Linked DNA regions of Tardiphaga sp. 709. Each later gene encodes a partner of the first gene's protein in a complex. Links are inferred from orthologs where the notes say so. Each region holds a gene or a part of one and is shown on either strand. Other genes may lie near its edges.

What was found. The genes of interacting proteins can lie anywhere in the genome.
Region 2: the proteins of rpsG (region 1) and tig are in contact, whole or in part, in a crystal structure (PDB 3GTY), measured with the Thermotoga maritima proteins. The link is inferred for Tardiphaga sp. 709 from one-to-one orthologs. Residues at the interface, in WP_004081843.1 of Thermotoga maritima: Lys34, Lys52, Lys55, Glu59, Arg62, Gln63, Glu66, Asn67, Lys69, Val71, Arg95, Ala109, Lys110, Lys111, Gly112, Arg113, Pro114, Glu117, Glu121, Ile124, Ala125, Tyr127, Asn128, Asn129, Thr130, Gly131, Lys135, Asp139, Arg142, Met143; in WP_004081061.1 of Thermotoga maritima: Glu122, Val124, Val129, Leu130, Tyr133, Glu188, Gly259, Ile262, Tyr263, Glu266, Ser270, Glu273, Gln274, Glu277, Arg308, Gln311, Ile312, Ser315, Tyr316, Glu325, Arg329, Arg336, Leu363, Phe366, Trp367, Arg373, Leu377, Arg381, Leu384, Glu387.

Annotation. Positions count from the first base shown.
Region 1 is NZ_CP135529.1:1,090,973-1,093,978, reverse strand. What follows is about bases 67-2,917. They hold rpsG (30S ribosomal protein S7), read left to right. Parts: upstream 67-1,182; coding sequence 1,183-1,653; downstream 1,654-2,917. Other genes in these bases: fusA (elongation factor G), read left to right, coding at 1,685-2,917; rpsL (30S ribosomal protein S12), read left to right, coding at 796-1,167. Also shown: RSO67_RS05720 (RidA family protein), read left to right, coding at 1-60; more of fusA, read left to right, coding at 2,918-3,006.
Region 2 is NZ_CP135529.1:13,130-16,191, forward strand. Bases 156-3,062 are described here. They hold tig (trigger factor), read left to right. Parts: upstream 156-886; coding sequence 887-2,239; downstream 2,240-3,062. Other genes in these bases: RSO67_RS00075 (multicopper oxidase family protein), read right to left, coding at 156-490; RSO67_RS00090 (ATP-dependent Clp protease proteolytic subunit), read left to right, coding at 2,550-3,062. In the rest of the region: more of RSO67_RS00075, read right to left, coding at 1-155. UniProt on the Bacillus subtilis protein: Involved in protein export. Acts as a chaperone by maintaining the newly synthesized protein in an open conformation. Functions as a peptidyl-prolyl cis-trans isomerase.

The DNA.
Region 1 (3,006 bases):
TGGCTCGCGGGCTTCGATTTCGAGATCAAGGTCATCGCACGCCTCCCTGCATCCGCCTGATTGGCTGACCGTGGGCGTCGAATGAGCGGCGGCGTACCGCTCCACTCGACGCTCCGGTAACATTTGCTCCTGATCGGCCGCTGCCCGGTGTGTCGATTCGGGACACGATACGGTTTGCATCGGATGCGGGTCGGCGGGGCAGGGCGCAAAAAATCCGCAACCCAGGCGATTCTCTTTCATCAAACTGCAACGAATCCGAGTCGCGGATTCTTTCGTGGATGACATGGCGGGCGTCGAAATCGCGTATGTTCTGTCATGATCCACATGCTAGAAGATGCAGTGCGAGAAGCGTTTCTTTCATCGCGCTTTGTTGTTGACTTGGGTATCCCCTGCGGATACAACCCGGCCATTCAACGACAGGCGGTGAGCTTCGCCAGTGTCGGAACGGATCACCCAATCGGCTTTTCGGAGCTAATCGGGCACCAACCTCGACCAAGAAGCTCAAACGCTGTCGCTATATCAAGGCAATGCCAAAACGACGTTTGTCTCCTGAGAGACTTCTCTCTTGAGATTAAATTCGAATGCATGACCTCGGTGCAGACCTAAAGACGTAAGTCTGGCGGTCATGATCGCGGTCCTCTGTGGCGTTAAGCGCTTTCCGTTCAGCAATGAATGGTTGGCGTGATTTCGTTTTGCGTGAAGCTTTTCACGTGATGCGAACCGTGGGGCAGGTTGCTCCGAGTGATTTTGAGGAAGCCGTTACGGCTTCGAGCGAACTAAAGGGTGAAGGCTGACATGCCGACGATCAACCAGCTGATCGCTACTCCGCGCGCAATTCAGAAGTCGCGCAAGAAGGTTCCTGCGCTGCAGCAGTCGCCGCAGAAGCGCGGCGTTTGCACGCGCGTCTACACGACGACTCCGAAGAAGCCGAACTCGGCGCTTCGTAAGGTTGCCAAGGTGCGTCTGACCAATGGCTTCGAAGTCATCGGTTACATTCCGGGTGAAGGTCATAACCTTCAGGAGCACTCCGTGGTCATGATCCGCGGCGGTCGCGTCAAGGATTTGCCCGGCGTGCGTTACCACATCCTCCGCGGCGTGCTGGATACCCAGGGCGTCAAGAACCGTAAGCAGCGTCGTTCGAAGTACGGCGCGAAGCGTCCGAAGTAAGCCGGGGTCTGATCGATGTCTCGTCGCCATTCAGCTGAAAAGCGTGAAGTTAACCCGGATCCGAAGTTCGGGAACGTCATCGTCACCAAGTTCATGAATTCGATCATGTATGACGGCAAGAAGTCTGCCGCCGAAACCATCGTTTACGGTGCTTTCGAAATGATCGAAGCGAAGACCAAGCAGGGTCCGCTCGGCGTGTTCGAGCAGGCTTTGGAAAATGTGATGCCGACGATCGAGGTTCGTTCGCGTCGCGTCGGTGGCGCTACCTATCAGGTGCCGGTTGAAGTCCGCAGCATTCGGCGCCAGGCGCTGGGCATTCGCTGGCTGATCACCGCTGCGCGCGCTCGCAACGAGAAGACCATGACCGAGCGTCTCTCGGCTGAGCTGCTCGATGCGTCGAACAACCGTGGTAACGCCGTGAAGAAGCGGGAAGACGTGCACAAGATGGCGGAAGCCAACCGCGCATTCTCGCATTATCGCTGGTAACGGCGAAACTCCGGAATTTAAGGAACATCCCATGCCTCGCGTACATGCCATTGAGGACTACCGTAACTTCGGTATCATGGCGCATATCGATGCCGGTAAGACGACAACGACCGAGCGCATCCTCTATTACACCGGCAAGAGCCACAAAATCGGCGAAGTGCACGAAGGTGCCGCGACGATGGATTGGATGGAGCAGGAGCAGGAGCGTGGCATCACCATCACGTCCGCTGCCACCACTGCATTCTGGAACGGCCACCGCCTGAACATTATCGACACCCCCGGCCACGTCGACTTCACGATTGAAGTCGAGCGTTCGCTGCGTGTGCTCGACGGCGCTGTATGCGTTCTCGACTCCAACCAGGGCGTCGAGCCGCAGACCGAAACCGTCTGGCGTCAGGGCGACAAGTACAAGGTTCCGCGGATCGTTTTCGCGAACAAGATGGATAAGACCGGCGCTGACTTCTACAAGTGCCTTCAGGACATCATCGACCGTCTCGGCGCGAAGCCCGTTGCGATCCAGCTGCCGATCGGCGCGGAGAACGACTTCGTGGGCATGATCGATCTTGTGATCATGAAGGCCTATATCTGGAACAACGAAGCGCTCGGCGCGAAGTACGAAACCGTCGACATTCCGGCTGACCTGCTCGAGAAGGCCAAGGAATATCGCGAGAAGCTGCTCGAAGCCGCCGTTGAACTCGACGACGACGCGATGGCTGCTTACCTCGACGGCACCGAGCCGGACGAGGCGACCCTCAAGCGTTTGATCCGTAAGGCCGTGCTGACTGGCGCGTTCTATCCGGTTCTCTGCGGCTCGGCCTTCAAGAACAAGGGCGTGCAGCCTTTGCTCGACGCGGTTGTCGATTATCTGCCGTCGCCGGTTGACGTTCCTGCCATCAAGGGCACGGACGAAGACGGTAACGAGATCCTCCGCAAGGCAGACGACAAGGAGCCGCTGGCTCTGCTCGCATTCAAGATCATGGACGATCCGTTCGTCGGTACCATCACGTTCTGCCGCATCTATTCGGGTGTTCTGCAGAGCGGCACCGGTGTCGTGAACTCGACCCGTGAGAAGAAAGAACGTATCGGCCGCATGCTGTTGATGCATGCGAACAACCGTGAAGACATCAAGGAAGCCTTTGCCGGCGACATCGTCGCTCTGGCTGGCCTCAAGGAAGCCCGCACCGGTGATACGCTTTGCGATCCGGACAAGCAGGTCATTCTCGAGCGCATGGAATTCCCGGAGCCGGTGATCGAAATCGCGATCGAGCCGAAGTCCAAGGCCGACCAGGAAAAGCTGGGCGTTGCTCTGGCGAAGCTCGCTGCGGAAGATCCGTCGTTCCGCGTGTCGACCGA
Region 2 (3,062 bases), 1.1 Mb from region 1 along the record:
GCACCTCGTCGCGGTCCACCTCCACCGGATCGCTCTCCTGGACGACCAGGCTGCGGACCTGGGACGGCAGCGCCTGACCGTCGCCGAGCAGGCGCATGTCCAGATAGGACGTTCCGGCGCTGCGCATCTGCAGCTTGAACGCGTCCTTGGCCCCGGCCGCGACCGGCTTGCGGTCGAGCAGCGGCCCGATCCCGGACGAGCCGCTAATGCCTCGGCAGTTCAAGACGATAGGGACCGGCAGCTGATTGGCGAGTTGAACTGTGATTTCGTCGCCGCGGTTGAAGCGCAGCGGCCCCTTCTGGGCCGAATGGAGCGTCCAGGCCTCGGCGGAGGCGCCGGGCTTCACCGGGAAGGGATCAGCCTTGGCCTGTAGCTCCAGCGCGGCGACGGCTTGCGCGAGGCTAACCCGGGGCAGAATCGGGCCGATCAGCGCGCTTCCGGCGCCTGCAAGCAGGGTCCGGCGCGTGAGGGGGAGAAAGCGGTTCGTCATGCCCAAATCCCGACCATTTTGCCGCGCCAAAGTCCAGTTGCCGGGGCTGCGGCAAGTAAGCCGCTATGTGACCATTTTTTTGCTGCGAACCACGGTCCCCATGTTATAAGCCCGCCGCTCGCGACATCGCGGCCGGACATGATGTTTTTCGCGGGCGTGGCGGAATTGGTAGACGCGCTGGATTTAGGTTCCAGTGACGAAAGTTGTGGGGGTTCGAGTCCCTCCGCCCGCACCAAGCGCACATAGCGTTTGACCATGACGATTTTCGGACGTGTTTCCGCAAGGTTGGCCTTGCAGAGACAGTTCGCACCACCGGCGCCGGCTCTGGCCTGATGCCGCACAGATTTACAATGTCCGGGCCATTGGGCCGGACCAAGCGGGAAGAAGATTGACGCCATGCAGGTGAATGAAACCCTCTCCGAGGGATTGAAACGCGAATTCTCGGTCAACGTGCCGGCTGCCGACATCGAAGCCAAGGTCGATGCGCGCCTCGATGACATGAAGGGCAAGGTCAAGCTCAACGGTTTCCGCCCGGGCAAGGTTCCTGTCGGTCACCTGAAGCGTCTCTATGGTCGCTCGGTTGCCGCCGAGACCGTCGATGAATTGATCCGCGACACCAACACGCAGATATTCACCGAGCGTGGCTTCAAGCTCGCTTCCGAACCGAAGATCACGATGCCGACCGAGCAGAAGGAAGTCGAAGACATCCTGTCGGGCAAGTCGGACCTCAATTACACCGTCGCCATCGAAGTCGTGCCGCCGATCGCGCTTGCCGACTTCAAGAGCTTCACCGTCGAGAAGCCGGTGGCCGAAGTGACCGACGCGGACGTCGATGAAGCGATCAAGCGCGTCGCCGACCAGAACCGTTCGTTCACCGAGAAGACCGGCAAGGCCGAGTCGGGCGACCGGGTTACGGTCAACTTCAAGGGCACCATCGACGGCGTCGCCTTCGAGGGCGGCACCGGCGAGGAGATCCCGGTTGCGATCGGCTCCAACACCTTCATTCCGGGCTTCGAGGACCAGCTGATCGGCATCGCCGCCGGCGAGACCCGCACCCTCAAGGTGTCGTTCCCGGTCAACTATGCGAGCGAGACGCTGGCCGGTAAGGCCGCTGAGTTCGAGACCACCGCGGCCAAGGTGGAATCGCCGGTCGACACCGTGATCGACGACGAGTTCGCCAAGACCCTCGGCCTCGAGTCCCTCGACAAGCTGAAGGAAGCCGCACGCGAGCGTCTGGTTGCCGAATTCGCCGGTGCGACCCGCCAGCGCGTCAAGCGCCTGCTGCTCGACCGTCTCGACGAGACCCACAAGTTCGATGCGCCTCCGTCGCTGGTCGACGAAGAGTTCAAGCTGATGTGGAATTCGATCCAGCAGGAGATGGCATCGTCGGGCAAGACCTTCGCCGACGAGGACACCACCGAAGAAGCCGCTCAGGAAGAGTACCGCAAGATCGCCGACCGCCGCGTGCGTCTCGGTCTCGTGCTCTCGGAGATCGGCGAGAAGAACAAGATCACCGTCAGCGATGACGAGGTCAGCCGCGCCGTGATCGAGCGCGCCCGCTCGATGCCGGGCCGCGAGAAGGAAGTGTGGGACTTTTACCGCAGCAATCCCAACGCGCTGGCCCAGCTTCGTGCACCGATCTACGAGGACAAGGTCGTCGACTTCATCCTCGAGCTCGCCAATGTGACCGAGAAGAAGGTGTCCAAGGACGACCTCTACAAGGACGAGGACGAGAAGACTGCGGCCTGAGCCGCAGCTTCTTAGAAGACGTTAAAAGAAACGCCGGCCGGGTCCTCCAGCCGGCGTTTTGACGTTAAGGATACCGCTCGAAACAGGTTCCAAAAGCGCTCCAGCGCTTTGCGGTGGCCGTCCGAATCGGCTTGAACTGAGGTTCAGGGCGGCATGTGGACCGGTGGTCTTGTTGCCGCTCGATTGGTCCATATCTGTGGGCTCTGTTTGTTGTTCCTGCATCACGGGACGTTCGTCCTCTCCCGGCAAACCGTAACCGGTTCCAGTCTTGCCGATGGACGTGTGTCTCCTCCAACCTTTCGGGTGATCAATGCGCGATCCGGTAGAAACCTACATGAACCTCGTCCCGATGGTGGTCGAACAGACCAACCGCGGTGAACGGGCTTACGATATCTTTTCGCGCCTTCTGAAGGAGCGCATCATCTTCGTGACCGGTCCGGTCGAGGATGGCATGTCGACGCTGACCGTTGCCCAGCTTCTGTTTCTCGAAGCCGAGAATCCGAAGAAGGAAATCTCGATGTACATCAACTCGCCCGGTGGCGTGGTGACGTCGGGTCTGGCGATCTACGACACGATGCAGTTCATCCGTCCGCCGGTGTCGACGCTGTGCGTCGGTCAGGCCGCGTCGATGGGCTCGCTGTTGCTGACGGCTGGCGCAAAGGACATGCGCTTCGCGCTGCCGAACGCCCGCATCATGGTTCATCAGCCGTCAGGCGGTTTCCAGGGCCAGGCCACCGACATCCTGATCCATGCCAAGGAAGTCGAGAGCCTGAAGCGCCGGCTCAACGAGATCTATGTGAAGCACACGGGACGTGCTTACGAG